One region of the Paraliobacillus sp. X-1268 genome, then DNA from elsewhere that is predicted to be linked to it. Evidence: riboswitches for the same ligand, from Rfam matches in the RefSeq annotation. Region 1 holds a riboswitch; each other region holds the start of a gene.
What was found. A riboswitch is a leader RNA that binds a small molecule or an ion and turns the genes downstream of it on or off. The one in region 1 is predicted to bind cyclic di-GMP.
Positions count from the first base shown of each region.

Region 2: it holds a riboswitch for cyclic di-GMP, as region 1 does, so the genes downstream of both, D2K62_RS07770 (putative bifunctional diguanylate cyclase/phosphodiesterase) here and D2K62_RS09095 (competence type IV pilus major pilin ComGC) in region 1, are expected to answer to the same signal.
Region 3: it holds a riboswitch for cyclic di-GMP, as region 1 does, so the genes downstream of both, D2K62_RS01145 (HD-GYP domain-containing protein) here and D2K62_RS09095 (competence type IV pilus major pilin ComGC) in region 1, are expected to answer to the same signal.

Region 1 is NZ_QJSK01000005.1:109,722-115,572, forward strand. Features, by position in the region: gene D2K62_RS09080 (GspE/PulE family protein) at 1-1,179, shown strand, start outside; gene D2K62_RS09085 (type IV pilus twitching motility protein PilT) at 1,190-2,230, shown strand; gene D2K62_RS09090 (type II secretion system F family protein) at 2,264-3,466, shown strand; cyclic di-GMP riboswitch class II at 3,520-3,600, shown strand; gene D2K62_RS09095 (competence type IV pilus major pilin ComGC) at 3,655-3,996, shown strand; gene D2K62_RS09100 (prepilin peptidase) at 4,078-4,833, shown strand; gene pilM (type IV pilus biogenesis protein PilM) at 4,847-5,788, shown strand; gene D2K62_RS09110 (PilN domain-containing protein) at 5,829-5,851, shown strand, end outside.
Region 2 is NZ_QJSK01000004.1:17,095-22,945, forward strand. Features, by position in the region: gene metE (5-methyltetrahydropteroyltriglutamate--homocysteine S-methyltransferase) at 1-184, shown strand, start outside; gene D2K62_RS07760 (spore coat protein) at 610-1,005, opposite strand; gene D2K62_RS07765 (hypothetical protein) at 1,027-1,308, opposite strand; gene D2K62_RS07770 (putative bifunctional diguanylate cyclase/phosphodiesterase) at 1,495-3,759, opposite strand; cyclic di-GMP riboswitch class I at 3,851-3,932, opposite strand; gene D2K62_RS07775 (iron-sulfur cluster assembly accessory protein) at 4,124-4,429, shown strand; gene D2K62_RS07780 (SCO7613 C-terminal domain-containing membrane protein) at 4,508-5,851, opposite strand, start outside.
Region 3 is NZ_QJSK01000001.1:206,992-212,842, reverse strand. Features, by position in the region: gene D2K62_RS01170 (DUF5412 family protein) at 1-312, shown strand, start outside; partial or broken gene D2K62_RS19230 (DUF5613 domain-containing protein) at 526-645, shown strand; gene D2K62_RS19000 (GNAT family N-acetyltransferase) at 685-1,116, shown strand; gene D2K62_RS01160 (LURP-one-related/scramblase family protein) at 1,215-1,712, shown strand; gene D2K62_RS01155 (alpha/beta hydrolase) at 1,737-2,519, shown strand; gene D2K62_RS19350 (hypothetical protein) at 2,803-3,162, opposite strand; cyclic di-GMP riboswitch class I at 3,382-3,478, shown strand; gene D2K62_RS01145 (HD-GYP domain-containing protein) at 3,610-4,593, shown strand; gene D2K62_RS01140 (YpzI family protein) at 4,653-4,790, shown strand; gene D2K62_RS01135 (DUF975 family protein) at 4,983-5,750, shown strand.

The DNA.
Region 1 (5,851 bases):
GAAGAAGAATCTGAAAATGAGGAAGCCCCTGCCATTCGGATATTAGATCAAATATTACAAACAGGTGTAACGCTAAAAGCGAGTGATGTACATATTGACCCTTCAGAGTCGAAGGTTATGATTCGATATAGAGTTGATGGTATGTTACGAACAGAAAAAACAATACCAAAGCGATTACAAAATGCTTTAATTGCCCGAGTGAAAATATTATCGGAATTAAATATCACGGATACACGTTTGCCACAAGACGGTAGAATTCGTTTAATCATTGATGCGAAACCAGTCGATTTACGGATTTCAACCTTACCAACGGTTTTTGGTGAAAAAATAGTTATTCGTATTTTAGATTTAAGTAATATATTTAAAACATTGACAGAACTTGATTTTTCAAAAGACACCTTAGACAAATATCAAAAAATAATCGAACAACCTTCAGGATTAATTTTATTAACAGGTCCAACAGGTTCTGGTAAAACAACGACACTTTATGGATCAATCAATGAATTGAATCAGGAAGATGTTAATATCGTCACAATAGAAGACCCGGTTGAATATCAATTGGAAGGTATTAATCAAGTTCAAGTAAATAGTGCGGTAGGTCTTACTTTTGCAAAAGGGTTACGCTCAATTTTACGTCAAGATCCAAATATAATAATGGTTGGGGAAATTCGTGACCGTGAAACTGCTGAAATAGCTATACGTTCAGCACTAACGGGGCACTTAGTTTTTAGTACATTACACACAAACAGTGCGATTGCAGCGATTCCTCGTCTATTTGATATGGATGTTGAGCCTTATCTTGTCGTTTCTGCTTTATCAGCTGTTATGGCTCAACGTTTAGTTAAAAAGGTTTGCGTTGATTGTAAACAATCACGATCCGTAACTAAAATGGAAAAAGAAATTTTTAGCCGTCATAATATAGATTTAACGGAAGTGGTCGAAGGTGTTGGTTGTGATAGTTGTAGATCAACAGGTTACCGTGGTAGATCAGCAATTCATGAGCTTTTAGTAATCGATGATAAAGTCAAAAAAATGATGATGAATCAGTCTGATATGACAGATATTAAAGAATATGTAAAGCAAAATGGCATGCGATTTCTGTTAGTAGATGGTCTAATAAAAGTACAGCAGGGTATTACCACATTTGATGAAGTATTACGCGTGGCAACGGAAGAGTAGGTGAGCAAACATGGAAAATAGACTAGAGGAATTATTAACTACAGCATTTCATAAAAAAGCATCAGATGTTCATTTAACTGTTGGTTCACAACCAATTTTTCGTGTGGACGGTCGGTTACAACTTCATGGACAGGATAAATTAGAGCCAACGGATACAGAACAAATGGCTAAATCGATTCTAACTGAAGAGATGTGGTCTAAATTAATAGAAGAAAGAGAACTAGATTTATCACATGGAATTGCGGGTGTATCACGTTTTCGAATGAACATTTTCTTTCAGCGAAATTGTATCTCATTAGCTATTCGAACGATTCCAACTACGATTCCATCTATTGAAGATTTAGATTTACCTAACGTATTGAAAGAAATAGCAGGGTTACCACAAGGGTTAGTATTGGTAACAGGTCCAACTGGAAGTGGAAAAAGTACTTCTTTAGCAGCAATGATTGATTATATGAACAAAACAATGAACCGACATATTATTACGTTAGAGGATCCAATCGAATATCTGTATCAGCATAACAAATGCATTATCGATCAAAGAGAAGTAGGTTTCGATACGAGTAGTTTTCAAAAAGGGTTACGTGCGTGTTTGCGTCAAGATCCAGATGTGATACTAGTTGGTGAGATGCGCGACTTAGAAACAATTTCTACAGCAATAACTGCTGCAGAAACGGGACATTTAGTTCTAGGAACACTGCACACAACTGATGCGTCCTCAACGATGGATCGAATTATTGATGTTTTTCCTGCCCACCAAAAGAGTCAAATAAGAATTCAACTTGCTAATGTGTTAGAGGCCATTGTATCGCAGCGCTTGTTTCCTTTGGCAAAAGGATTTGGACGAGCAGCAGCAACTGAAATTTTAATTAACACACCTGCAGTAAAAAACTTAATTCGATCAGAAAAAATGCATCAGATTCCTAACACCATGCAAACGTCTAAAGAGTATGGTATGCATACCATGACGATGGATATAAAACGGATGATACAACAAGGAATTATAACGCAAAAACATGCATCTCCGTATTTAAAAGATATGACTTTTTAGTTCAAGTTATGATGGGGGAAGAGGTGGAATTTTATGAACTATTATGCGTATAAAGCGAAATCTGTCGATGGCAAGATAAAAAAAGGGAAAATTAGTAGCGAGAATGAAAAAGAAGCGATCAAACAATTAAAGTCTCAAGGACTAATTTTATTTGAGATAAATGAATTGAACTCATTTTTATACAAAGATATTTATATAGGTAATCCAATAAAGAATAAGGATTTTGTTATTTTTCTCCGTCAATTTTCGACGTTAATAGATGCCGGTATAACATTAGTAGAAACAACTTCTATTCTAGAAGATCAAACACAAAGTAAACCACTAAAAAAAGCACTACAACAAATTCAAAACGATCTAGAAGAAGGAATTGGCCTATCTGATGCATTAGCAGAATTTCCTCGTCTTTTCCCTGAATTATTAATCAGTATGATCCATGCTGGAGAAATTAGTGGTAATTTAGATGAAATCCTTGATAGAATGGCTACTTATTATGAGAAACAATACCAGTTAAAACAAAAGATCATAACTGCATTAACCTATCCTGTTGTGGTTGGTATTGTTGCCGTATTTATCACTATTTTTTTACTTGCATTTATTGTACCGATTTTCACGGACATGTTCCTATCTTTTGACCAAGAAATACCACCATATACAGCAGCGATATTAAATATTAGCGATATGGTTCAGTCTTATTGGTGGATTATGATGATACTAATATTAGTATTAGGTGTGACGATTAGATTATTAAATCGACGCCCAAACATTTCTTATTTATTTGATGTCATAAAACTTCGAATTCCAATATTCGGTATGTTTATTCAAAAATCTTTACTCGCTAGAATGACGCAAACATTAAGTTCTTTGTTAAATAGTTCTGTACCAATCTTACAAGCTGTTACGATAACGGAACGGGTTATAGATAATAAAGTAATTAAACAAGTTTTGCGTGAAAGTAGAGATTCCCTTGAAAAGGGAGAGTCACTAGCCACGCCTATGGAAAAACATTGGGTTTTCCCTAAATTAATTACACAAATGATTGTTGTAGGCGAACGAACAGGTTCAATTGATGCGATGTTGAAAAAAGTTTCTGACTTTTATGAACAAGAATTAGATGAATCATCGGAAAAGTTAAAGTCATTAATTGAACCGATAATGATTCTGTTTTTAGCTGTAATCGTAGGCGCAATTGTTTTAGCGATCGTTATACCTATGTTTAGCTTGTTTGAAAATATCTAAAAGTGTAGACAGGTTATAAAAATGTAGTATAATAGAACTATTAGTATAAAACGAATAGTAGAAGCAATGAAGGTTTATCTGTATCTGGGCACTTGGATAAATTTGAGCTAGTAGTGCAACCGACTGACACCATCTTTATGCTGTGAGTCTTTTTTTATAAGAGAAATTAAATGAGGAGGAATAATAAAATGTTAACTAGAATGAGGAAAATGTTACGCAATGAGAAAGGTTTTACATTAGTAGAGCTTTTAGCAGTTATTGTTATTTTAGGTATTATTGTAGCAATTGCTGTTCCTGCAATTGGGAATATAACTGAAGATGCTAGAAGTAATGCTGCTGAGGCACAAGAGGAACTAATCCTTGATGCTGCAAGACTAGCAGATGTAGAGGGTAATTTTACGAGTAGCAGTACTACAGTACAGGATTTGATTGATGATGGCTATTTAGAAGATGGAGATTATGTCAAAACAAGAGTGATATATAAAGATGGTGGGACATACAGTTTTACTAAACCAACTACAACACCATAATCAGGTTAATGAAAATTAATTTTCAATATAAAAGATCCCTTCCCAAAGGGGTCTTTTATACATAATTAGGAGATAAAAAATATGGAAGTCTATTATATCGTTATCTTTTTTATTTTTGGAAGTGTATTTGGTTCATTCTATAATGTTGTTGGTTTGCGTGTACCGAATAATAATTTCTTAGAATCTGAACGTTCTTATTGCCCTCGTTGTGATAAAACATTGCATTGGTATGAGCTGATTCCGATATTTTCTTATCTGTTTCAAACTGGTAAATGCAGAAACTGTAAAGAAAAGATTTCCCCTCTTTATCCTACAATAGAATTATCTACAGCTTTCCTTTTCAGTTTTAGCTATTATTTTTTTGGGTTTCAATTAGAGCTAGTAATGGCACTAATACTCACTTCTTTATGTGTGATTATCGTTGTTTCTGACATCACTTATATGCTAATACCTAACAAAGTTTTATTGTTTTTCCTACCGTTTTTAATTATTTTACGCTTTATTGATCCGTTAGAACCGTGGTGGTCTTCAATTGCTGGTGCAGCAGTCGGATTTATATTATTAACGCTGATCATTCTTGTTAGTAAAGGTGGTATGGGTGCGGGTGATATGAAGTTATTCACTATACTAGGAATTGTGTTAGGATATAAAGGAATTCTACTAACTTTTTTTCTAGCAACTATTTTCGGGACAATTATCACATTGCTATTACTGGCTACTAGAAGAATCAATCGTAAAAGTCCGGTGCCATTTGGACCCTCTATTTGCATCGCTGCGTTAACTACTTATTTTTTTGGTAGTCAAATAATCAATTGGTACATTACATTATTTTTTTAAAGGATGAACACAAATGAGTTTATTTAACAAAGATAGAATAAACATCGCTATAAATGATACGATGATTCGATATCTTGTTTCCACTAAAAAAAACGTTACAGCTAATAAAGACTATGGGGAAATACCATTGGAACATGGCATTGTTGAGGATGGGAAAATCATAGATCAACAAAGGTTAACAACTATCATTAAAAATGTTGTTAAAGATAAAAAATGGAGGAATAAGCACCTCGCATTTTGCGTTCCAGATGCTTTTGTTACGATGAGAGAAGAATCAGTACCTAAACAATTAACTAAAGATGAAGTGAAAAAATATATTGAATTAGAATTAGAAGGTAGTATTCGACTGCCTTTTCAAAATCCAGTTATAGATTTTGAGGTTATTGCAGAAGAAGAACAAACCAATAAAATTCTTTTATTTGCATATCCAAAAGAACGGTTAAATGCTTACTTAGAAGTGTTTGAACGAGCAAATGTAAAACTGATGGTAGCTGACTTGTCTTTTCTATCGGTATATCGGACTTATTATAATTTGGATCTTGCTAACAAAGAAGAGCATTTACTTATGATTCAGTGGTCTAAAACGGACTTAGTGCTCACCGTCTTTCATGATCAAAAACCAATCTTCAATCGCCATATTCATTTGAATAGTAATGATATGATTTTTACTAATAATCTAGTTGAAGATTCGATGCATTCAATTGAAGATATGTGGAGAGAGCTGATTGATGATCAGTTAATAACGATAGAACGTTTTATGGATTTCTATCAATATTCTATTATGTCAGGTGAGGCCCAAGTTTCTCATTTATTATTAATCGGTGATTTTCCAGCGCAGTCGTTAATAAATGAATCACTGGCATCTCGTTTCAATTTGCCAATTAAAACTATAGCATTTCCTAGTGACTTACCACCAGAATATGCTACTGTATATGGATTAACACAAAGAAAGTGAAGAGAAGACTATTTAAACTTCATAGTAAGGGGATCACCTTATGATAGAAATAAATTTTGTTGA
Region 2 (5,851 bases), on a different contig from region 1:
AAGTATAGAAGAAATTAAGCAAAATATTAACCGAGCATTACAAACGATTTCACCAAATCAGTTTTGGATTAATCCCGATTGTGGTTTAAAGACTAGGAATGAAACTGAAACAATAGAAGCACTTCAAACAATGGTAGATGCTGCAAAGATCATAAGAAAAACAGCACTATCTTATCAGAAATAGAATAGTAATATTAGCAAGCCCTCCACAGTTATCTGCGCTGGAGGGCTTTTTACTTTACGAAGTTAGCTGAAGACGTAGACGTGCCTGCGGAAAGCGTCGTGTATTTTTAGAGCGAGCCTTGTGTCGCAGTTGATGATTGTTGTAATGGAAAGGTAATTGCTACGTTAACTTATGAACCTCTCACAATTGGAATTTATCATTAAGAAAGTGTTGTTTATTTCTAGATTGCGTTAAGCCTGTGATTTTTTCGTCTGAATTTATCGATGTTAACCGTGAGATTCCTTATTTTCACTATTAATTATTCGCAAATTAGGTACATTTTAATTAAAGAAACATAAAATGCTACTGAACCAATTATTATGGTTCAGTAGCAGGGGGACCAATAGGATATTATTAATTAATGGAAAGGAGAACTTCTCTTTTTATTAAAGAATGTCTAACTGTGCAACAAGTGTTAAAAGAATCTGTAAAAGCACTTGGATGGATGCTGCAACATCCGTATCGGTAGTTGTTACGTTAACAGATTCACTTCCGTCAATTACAATAAGTTGTCTGTTAGATTGATCAATTCTAGAATATCCTAGAAGTTCTTCTGTTACCTCTTGTGCTCTTGAACTACTCGCTATTGAAATGTTTACTACAATAACGATCGCTACTTGCAAGGCGGCTTGCAATGATACAGCCACCTGGGTATCAGTCGTATCCACCGTTACATCTGTGGAGTTCAAAATAAAAATTGCCTCTTTTGATTGCTGCTCAATGTCAGAAATTTGGTCTGCATACTGACTAACCGCTCTTGATTGATTATTCGTTCTACTCACAAAAATACCTCCTTGTTTTTTTTAGGACTCAGAATTGTCTTTATTGCGCTTGATTTGCTGCAATTTTTCAATTAATGCCTCTGTCTGTACAGTCATCGTTTTTTCACTATTTTGTTGATCAGCTAAAAAAGCCTCTGTTTGTGCTTTAAGTCCTTCAACCGACTTTTTAAGGTTGCTTTTTTCATCATCTGACAGTTCTGTATTTCTAGAAATATTTAGTCTCTTAAAAAGATCAGAGACATGTACTTGAATCAAGTCACTTGATATTTGATTCAACTGGTTTTGGATATCCCCATCTGTCAATGTTCTCCCCCCTTTTGGCTAAGTTATCTTACACCATATATATATACGATTATCTATAATGTGAGCGGGTTCTTATCACGAATAGTACAAGAATGGACAAATGTTACCGATTGAAACGACTAGAAAATAAAAAAGCAACCGACACAATCATTGACTGTGACGATTACTTTCATTAACTAGCATTTTTCAATCTACGGTTTCTGTTGCAAAAGAACTTAAAAGAATCTCTTCAAATGCATTAACATCTGACGGTTTCGCATATAAATAACCTTGTCCATATCCACATTGTAACTCTAAGAGAGCTTTAGCTTGCTGGTGTGTTTCTATTCCCTCAGCAATTATATTTAAATTTAAGTTTATTCCAATATCTATAATTGTTTTTACAATAGAAAGATCCTTTGCATTTTCTATATGCTCGATAAAGGACTTATCTATTTTAATTGTGTTAATAGGTAACTCTTTTAGGATATGTAATGACGAATAACCTGTACCAAAATCATCAATAGCAGTTTCAATTCCAAGTTCTTTTAAACCGTTTAAAACCTCAATGGACGATTCAATATTATGCATAATACTTTCTGTTATTTCCAATTCTAAATAGTTTGCTGGAAGACCTGTTTCAATTAAAACATCACGTACTATCGTAACAAAGCTTTCTTGTTCAAACTGTTGGACAGAAATATTTACGGAAACACATAACGGTTGAAAACCTTTCTTTTGCCAATCTATATTCTGCTGACAAGCTCTACGCATGACCCATTCACCAATCGAAAATATTTGTCCCGTTTCCTCTGCTATGGGAATAAATTCAGCAGGTGAGACTTGACCTAATACTGGATGATTCCATCTTAACAATGCTTCCATTCCAATTATCGCACCTGATTGGATATTTACTTTTGGTTGATACAAAAGTGATAATTGATTTAATTCAATTGCTTTTTTTAACTCAATCTCAATTGTCATTTTGCGCGTAATATGTGCATTTAGTTCTGGATTAAAAAAGTGATATTTATTTCCCTTACTCTTCGCAACATACATTGCTGCATCTGCATGTTTAAATAATTTAAGTCCGTCTAACCCATCGGTTGGATACATACTAATTCCAATGCTGGGTGCAATGGGAATTTCATGATAATCAATTAAAAAAGGTTTGTTAAAAACACACAACAAGTTATCGGCAATATGGCTACAATCCTTTTGATTCTGACCTGGCAAAATAACAACAAACTCGTCTCCCCCAACTCGATAAACATCTGCCGTACTGCTTAATACTTTTCTTAATCTGTCTGAGGCTATTTGTAAGACACGATCTCCAATTTGGTGTCCTAATGTATCATTAATACTCTTAAAGCGATCTAAATCCATTAACAATAACGCCAACGGTTTATTAGATTCTTTAGCCTTTTCCATCATCGTTCCTAGATCTTCAATAAAGGAAGCTCTATTTTTCAAACCTGTTAATGTATCATGATAAGCTAAGTTTCTATACTCACTTACTAACTTACTGTTTTTTCGCATAACTACTAGTTGGCGACCAATAATCATGAAAAAGGTAACACTTAATCCTATACTTAACGCATTAAGTTCCCAATTATAACTTTGTGTTACGAGGATTAATAATGTAATCGCACTAATATAAGGTAAGGCATTTTCTCTGTTGTTAAAGTAATTAATGACTTTCCAATCTAACTCTGTTGTATTTGAATGCACGAATTTCCCTGAGACACCAATCATTAATAAAGCGAAAAACCAAACAACATCCACAAGACTTCCAATCTGATATCCTCCCATTACATTTAAATACGTATAGTATATATCAGCAACTACTTGAAAAAAGAAGCCAGCAATTATAAAGATCATGATCTCCTTTTCTTTAGAATTATGTGATAGGAAATATAAATTTGAAATCGCAAACAAAATACTAATACTGCAAATTAGGTAAAGTAAGGTGACCACCGTGCCAAATATCTCTTCTCCTTGAGCAACTAGAATTGGACTCATTAAATAATACGCACTGACTGAAGTTGTAAAAGTCATAAAAACCACTACGGTAAATAAATAGGGAGTAGTAGAAATAGTTGTTTTAATAACCCTAATTTTATAAAGTAACCCAATTAGAAAACAAATATAAGCTAGTAACCATAATAAAAAAGATGCTTCAGGATACTTCATAGAATCCAGTGTTAGGAAAGCTACCAACCAATTAATACTAGAAACTGTATGAAAAAATAGACCGATACTTAAAATCAGCCAAAAATACCTTTGTTTATCAGTAGTAATACGATATGCTTTGTTTAACCAAAATAAAGCAATAATTCCGAGTATAGCTTGTAGACTAATAGTAAGAAAAGAACGTAGCCAATCATGATCCTGTAAAAGTAACAAGACAATATAATAACTAAAAGCTATACTAAAAGCGGATAAAATCGCTTTTCGTTTAGAGGAAAACATCGCACTTCACCCCGATCCAGATAGTCACAACATACATAAAAAGGCTATTCCCAATGGAAATAACCTTAGAATTACCAGTTATCGTTGCCCATTTGGTAACACAGCCACCATAGTTTTCCCTTAGGCCTGTTACTTTGCGTCCTTATTTTTCAATAAGTTTGCCTTTTCAATGCAGAAGTTCATTTTTATAATATAGTTCGATTGTATCATAAATAAGCAGCCTATGCGGTACTTTATAACTATAATTTGACTTCAAACAAAATATTTCCCATAAAATTCACTGTATTAAATAGTTGGTTTATGCAAATCACTTTATTTTTTTCTTTAACACGGTAATAATAGATATAGAAATGAGGTGTCGAACATGCAATGTAAAATGAATCGCAATGCTGCAAAAATACTTAGAGGTTGGTTGGAAAGTGATGGTGCAGAAGGAAAAATGGTTCGTGTATATGTAACGGAGATGCACGGAAATCATGCGCACTATGACGTGATGTTAGATACACCGACAGAACATGATGAAATTGTTAAAACGGATAAAGATATCGATGTATTACTAGATGCTAGAGAAGACTTTTTAGATGGCGTCTGGATTCAATATTTCTTTGTTCCACAAGAAGGATTTGCTATAAGTAACTCATCTAAAGGCTTACCGCCACATCATCATTAAAAAACACGCGTCTATCCATTATTCAGATGATAGACGCGTGTTTTTCTCACTAATAAAAAATTTCTATTTTTGATGACGTTAATTCCATTCCTTGAATTTCGAGACTAGTTTTTTCACTTTCTTTACTAGCCTTCCCTCTTCTTTTCTTTGCTTTTGCCACTCGTTATAGCTTGCTATACCAATTAATAGGAAACCTGCAAGTAATAGATACGCCCACCAAGGCATATTGCCCCAATATGGTTTAGTCTGATAGATCACATTAAAGAGAAGTGTACCAAACCCAATAAAAAAGTAAGATTTAATTTGAAATTGAGCTCCTATCACTAAAGATAGTAAGGAAAGAACTCCGACAATTAAAGCATCCCATATCGTATTACTCGAAATTGCATCCATTACTAAAATGACGGTCACTAACAATAAAGAGAGCGATTGAATAGGTGACATTATGTTTTTATAGTTTTTCCAAGTCTTCAGACTCAAAATAATTGCTAAGACAAGAACAGGTAAAACCCTAAATTCCGTATGAAAAAGTTCCGAAATAAAAGAGAGATATTCCTCTATAATAGAATAATAAGTTGGCAGAAAACTAACCAAACCTAATGTGACAATAGCTTTCTGCGCTATGTGATATTGAAACCTTCTCACTTGCGCAAATAGCCATATCGTTAGTAACACATATGGAATAATCTGTATCCAAACACTATTAAATGTTTGAAGAAAAGTGAAAGAATAACCAAGATAAAATACAGCTACAATAGAATACCAATCAATATAGCGACTTTCTTCATTCCATTGGTACAGGCTCTTAAACAAGATTTTCCCTGCAATAAATAGAATAAAAAAACTAGCCAAACTAATTAAAAACAACTGAGTATCTTGATACAAATAGCGTTGTTGTTCCCAAATGCCTAACGATAATGTTAAAGGAATCACTAAACCAACAAACCACTTTCTCCTGTGTAAAAAGTAAACATTAAGAAGTACATAAGATAGAACGGATAAAACCCCTCCTAATGAATTAACTTCGTATACGCTAAGAATCGTATATAAACCGTAGTTAGAAAAAGGAATAATATACCATTCCATTCTTTCCTTCCAAGTCTTATTTACAACGAACCATCCTACAAAGAATAGAATGCTAGACCAAAACCAATAGTAACCTTGTGAGACATTTTCAAATAAATTATAATACGGAACGGTCGTAATTAGAATAAATGTAACCAAAGTCAAAGCTGCATAAAGAAATAGCTTGATCGTCCATTCTTTTTTCTTCATTAACATACTATATATATAAACACCCAACGGAACAAACAAGAATAGTGGATTTATCATTTGCGAAAAAGCTTGATCAATCAAAATAACTAACATTACATTCAATTGAATAACCTGTGCAATCCAAAAAAAGTATGGTTTTAATGCAGG
Region 3 (5,851 bases), on a different contig from region 1:
ATATTGTTTTCGTTAGCTATTTTCTATGTGATATTATTATCGTCACTTTTATCTTCAATGGGAGTAAATGAACAGATTAAAACAGTTAGTTCTCCCGATGAGAATTACACCATTGATTTTTATTTTTATGATGCAGGAGCATCAGGATCATTCGGAATAAGAGGCGAACTAAACGGACCATTATGGTTTAAAAAAAGAATTTTCCTTCAAAGCGGAACAGAAGAAGTAACTGTTAAATGGGAAAGCAATAAGATAGTGGTAATTAATGATCAGACGCTAGATTTAGATAAAGGAGATACTTTTCGTTATTAGAACTTTTTAATTTAGTGACATGAATTATAAAGAAGGAGAATATGAATGGACCAAATAACATTTGAAGATATATACACACTTGGAAAAATCGTAACCGAAAATGCTCATTATAAACACTATCATTATGCATAGATGTTAATCAGGTATGATAGTAATTTCATTGAATTTAAAAATTCACCTTCTTTAAGTAAATTTTAAGAGGCAGAAAAATACTTAAGGGAATTTCACCTGAGACAAGGCCAAAAACATGTAAAATTTCATTTTCCTGCTAATACAAAGCCTACCGCAGAACTCCTTGCACAACTGAATGATATGGGTTATGAAATAGGGTCTCTAGAACTATATACTATTCAACCGAAGCACTTTCCTTCTTTGAGAAACAACACAGATATAGATATTCAAGTAGTGACAGGTGAAAATTTAGAAGTTCTTCTTCATCTACAATATCAGTTTGACCTTAACTTTGGAAGTGAGTTTGCAAAACAAAAAGCTGATCTTATAAAACGTCAATTTGAAGAGGAACATATTCATCAAGTTTTAGCTTTTTATAAAGGAGCTCCAGCAGGTTGTGTAGATGTTATTATTTCTAATGAAACAACAGAAATCGATAATCTTACTGTTGTCGAATCGTTTCGGAATAGAGGAATAGGCAGCAGATTACAAGAATTTGTAATGAAGACATTCCCTGATAAGACTGTCATATTAGTGGCTGACGGTGAAGATACGCCTAAAGAAATGTACTTAAAACAAAACTATAAGTATCGTGATTTTAAATATGAAGCACAAAAAATATATCAAGATTAGATTTTAATGAATTTTATAAGAAACCAGGAATTTTGCCACATTTGTCGAAAAGGTAACTAATGAACACCAAATTACTTTAAAAAGAAAGCGAGGCTTATATGAAAAAACTATATATTAAGCAAAAAGTTTTTAGTTTGGGTGGTAATTTCACTGTTAAGGACGAATTTGAACAAGATAAGTATGTGATAAAAGGAAGTTTCCTTTCCATTCCAAAAACTTTTACTATCAAAGATACCTCTGAAAATGAAATTGGTACAATAACAAAGAAGGTATTTAGTCTAATGCCGAAATTTTTCGTTCAGGTTGATGGAAAAGATGTTGTTACTATTAAAAAGGAATTTTCTTTTTTAAAATCACGCTATCAAATTGAAGGGCAAGATATTTCAGTACGTGGTGACTGGTGGGACAAAAAATTTGATATAGTGAGCAATGGCGAAATAGTAGGCCAAGTTACCGAAAAATGGTTATCATGGGGCGACACCTATGAGGTAAACGTTAACGACGAATCACTAGAACATATAATTATTTCATTAGTTATAGCGATTGACTTTGTCAAACAAGAAGAAAGCACCGTAGCAACAAATGCGGGTAATTAATTACAACAGAGGGGGCAGAAGAAGATGCTGTTAGCACTATATAATGTAGATAAACAGTTACATACAATAGATGAAACGGTCCCTAGCTTGACACCATATTTATTAAAACAACAGAATCCAACACCAGTTATAATTGTATGCCCAGGTGGTGGGTATACACATCGTGCAGAACACGAGGGAACACCTATTGCAGAATGGCTCAATGAAATTGGAATAGCAGCAGTAGTATTACATTACAGAATAGCTCCTCATCAACAACCGACTCCGTTAAATGACGCTAAACGAGCTATTCGCACTGTTAGACATCATGCTAGCGAATGGAATATAGACCCAGATCGAGTCGGTATATTAGGTTTTTCTGCAGGCGGGCATTTGGCAGCTTCCGCTGGTATTCATTACGATGAGGGTAATCCTGAGGCGACTGATGCCATTGAACATCAAAGCAGTCGTCCTAATCTAATGGTACTATGTTACCCTGTTATTTCGATGGGTGAATTTACGCATGAAGGCAGTAAGCAGGCTTTACTTGGCGAACAACCTAATTCTTCTTTAGTGGAACTTATGTCTTTGGAATACCATGTTACAATTGACACACCACCTGCTTTTTTATGGCATACAGTAGATGATGGCGCCGTTCCAGTAGAGAACAGTCTACAGTTTGCTAGTGCTTTAAGTAGAAAAAAAGTTCCTTATGCGTTGCATGTTTTTGAAAGTGGCCGACATGGACTTGGACTTGCGAATGATCTGAAAGATGTCAGCTGGTGGACATCTGTTTGTGAAATGTGGCTAAGAAAAAGGGGATTTTAAAACACAAGTAAAAAGTAAACATAATCTGAATTTCTGTATATTTTAATATAAATGTTAATCTGAGTTTTCTAGGGAGTGACGTTATTTATGTCTACTCCCTAGTTTTCTCACTATTTTCGTCATCCAATAAGCACTAATCGCTATAACCAAATCAACAAGTAACAGATAAAATGAATTCATTCCTTTATCAAATTTTAATAATCCTACCTTATCTTCAATAATTGCTAATCCAAACGCAAAAAGAATACTTAATAGTAAGATGTATAAATAAAAACTCTTCTTATTATTCGTACAATACTGGTATATAAGTAAAAAAGCTACTGGTAGTGCGGAAGCAGTCATGCTGTGCATAGGGGATAAACGGTGTAAGAAAATAGGTGTGAACGAAAAAACCGTGACGCGATAATATAATTTCTGCGTATGTCCAGAGCATATGTACTGTATAACCAAAGAAAAAAACTTCAAAAATTCGTTTGCGATCCACTTTAAAATAAAGAAGAACCAAGGGTGATAAAAAGAAAAGAACAACTATCCAGAATTGCCATGTTCCAAAGCTTGAATAGGCATGCCAATACGAACGGAAAAGTTCATTTAACGCTTCGTTCTTATCATATATATTCTCCCAGTACGTTTGATAGTCCATGAAGAGCCCTCCTATAGTAGCAATAGTATTTTTCTTATTTTGTGACGTTAAATGTAATCTATACCGAAAAGAATTAAACCGTAGTGTAATTTAACTGCGTTCTTTAGCTTAAAAATATACAATAGCCTTTTCGGTCGAAATATGTTGAATTATAATTAAAAATAAGCTATTCTTAAAACAATACTAAAGTACTAATAAAAGGTGTTACTAAATAGAATATCACGAAAAAGGCAAACTATTTGAAAGAATAGGACGCAAAGTCATGGGTCTAAGGTATGGATTTATCTTCATTACTATTGATCGCCAGACCACCAAATTACATTTACAGTTATTTTGGCTATACATTGATTTGTGATAGCTTTTTTTATACTCTTTTATCGAACTACTAATAGTTATGAGTAGAACTATGTTAATTAGTATTTATAGATTATAAAAAGAGGTGTAAACATGAGACTAATCAGTATCTCAGACTATGACAACAAAAGTATGGTACTTGCCAAGCCAATATATGATTCGAGCAAACGTGTTTTACTTGCAACTGGTAGAACGATCGATCCTAAAATACAATCTAGACTAGAAAACATGGGCATTAATTTTCTTTTTATAGAGGATGAGGTTTCTAAAGGAATTACAATTGAAGATATGCTCGATATGCCAACATGGACAGACGCCATTCAAGCAGTTAAAACCTTTTATGAACATGTGACGCAAAAAAGCACGCCGGAATTAAAACCTATTCAGCAAGTAGCAGGCATATTGCTTAAAGAAGTAAAGCATAGACCAACACTTATACTTATTCCATCGGGAACAATGACAAAGGAATTACAGCCTTATGCACATGCAGTTAATGTCACAATTCTGGCTTTATTGACTGCCAAAGAAATGGGCTATAATGACTTAAAACTTAGGGATCTAGCAATTGGTTCCTTATTACATGATATAGGTAAAGCAATTGATACAGATGAACAGAAACATCCTGATTCAGGGTTCCAATTATTGCGAACAATTAGTCAGTTTAGTATTGTATCAGCTCATATTGCCTATCAGCATCATGAAACATTAGACGGAAAGGGTTTTCCACGTCAAATAAAGGATAATGATTTTCTAGAAATTGCTCAAATTTGCGCTGTTGCAAACCGCTATGATAATTTAATTGTAAAAAAAAAGCTTCCACCACATGATGCTATGGAAGCAATTATGGCTATGTCAGATCGTTTGTATTCGCACAAAATTGTTACAGCTTTTAGTCAATCCATTTCTACTTACCCACCAGGAACGAAAGTACTGATCAATCATAATCAACCAGCAATTGTTACTGAAATAAACAAACATTTTCATCGACCAATGATAAAAATACTTGCGACTGAAAAAGTGATTGATCTAATTGATAATCCTACGTTTATGATAAAACCATTTGAATCAGCAGTATAGATTACTCTCCGAATAATTTCACTTTAAACGATCCATGTTAGCATTAGGAGGTGTTTAAAGTGGGAAAAGACCGTCAAGAAAAGAAATTAAGAGAAAGTGGACGTGTTGAATCTGATCGAGATCAAGATCTAAGTAAAGCAGGAGCAACTAAAATGTCTAGCCCTGAAGAAGGCAGAAAATTGAACGATGGGAAATAAGGCAGCATAGTATCAAAAAATAGATTTTGAAGAACACTTTTCTTTTTTTAGAAAAGTGTTCTTTATTATATGAAAAATAAAAAAATTAAAAGAGGAATCTAAATTGATTGGATATTTATGTTAAAATAAATATAACTTTGTGGTAAGAGATTACAAAAGTTAATACTAATTTTTTTGTTGAAGGAGAGTTTTATGATTCAAAACGTTTTTAAAGAAGCGATGACAATACTTAGTAATAATTGGTTGAAGATTATCGGAATGGTTCTTCTAACTTATTTTATCAAGCTTTTACTTGGAACAGTGCCTATTCAGGGGTCTGTAAGTATTAGAATGGATCCATTAGCAGTATCAAGTTTAGACTCAATACAGTCATTACTAATAGGACCATTAGTAAATAGCATATTGTTTTTTATACTTCTTCAATACATTATCCTAACCAAAAACACGATGAGAAAAAGGTTTTTGACCGCTATCACTTATCCATTTCGAAACGCGCGCTTGCTCTATAAAGGACTTATTGTCTTAATCATTTCAAATTTCCTACTGTATCTTATCGGAATGTTAGCTATATATACAGTAATTATATTTCTTGCAATTATTCCAGTTGGGTTAAATTTAGGAACAGGTTCGATAATAGCTGGTTTTATAATTCTATATGGTATTCTTTTTTGGCTTTATTTAGGTACTTCACAAGCGCTGTATTTGTTACATGATGACCCTACGCTTGGTATCTTTAGAAGTGTTAAACAAAGTTTCTCCTTAATGAAAGGTAATAGATGGTCCTTATTCGGATTATTTTTATTAACAGGCTTAGGGTTTATCATCGGCATACTACTATTACTAGTTGGAGCAATATTTAGCATCGTGGTATACGAAGTTGCTCGCTTAGCTTTTTACAGAGAACTGTTACGCAAAAAACGAAAGAAAGAATGGCAGGATAAAGTTCAGAGAGTAGACTAGTTGATGTTAACTTATCCCATTAAATGTTTAATGTGCAAAAATATTGCGAGTTGTTATTTTTAGAAACATAGATAAACTAATAATCTAAAGGAAGTTATTTT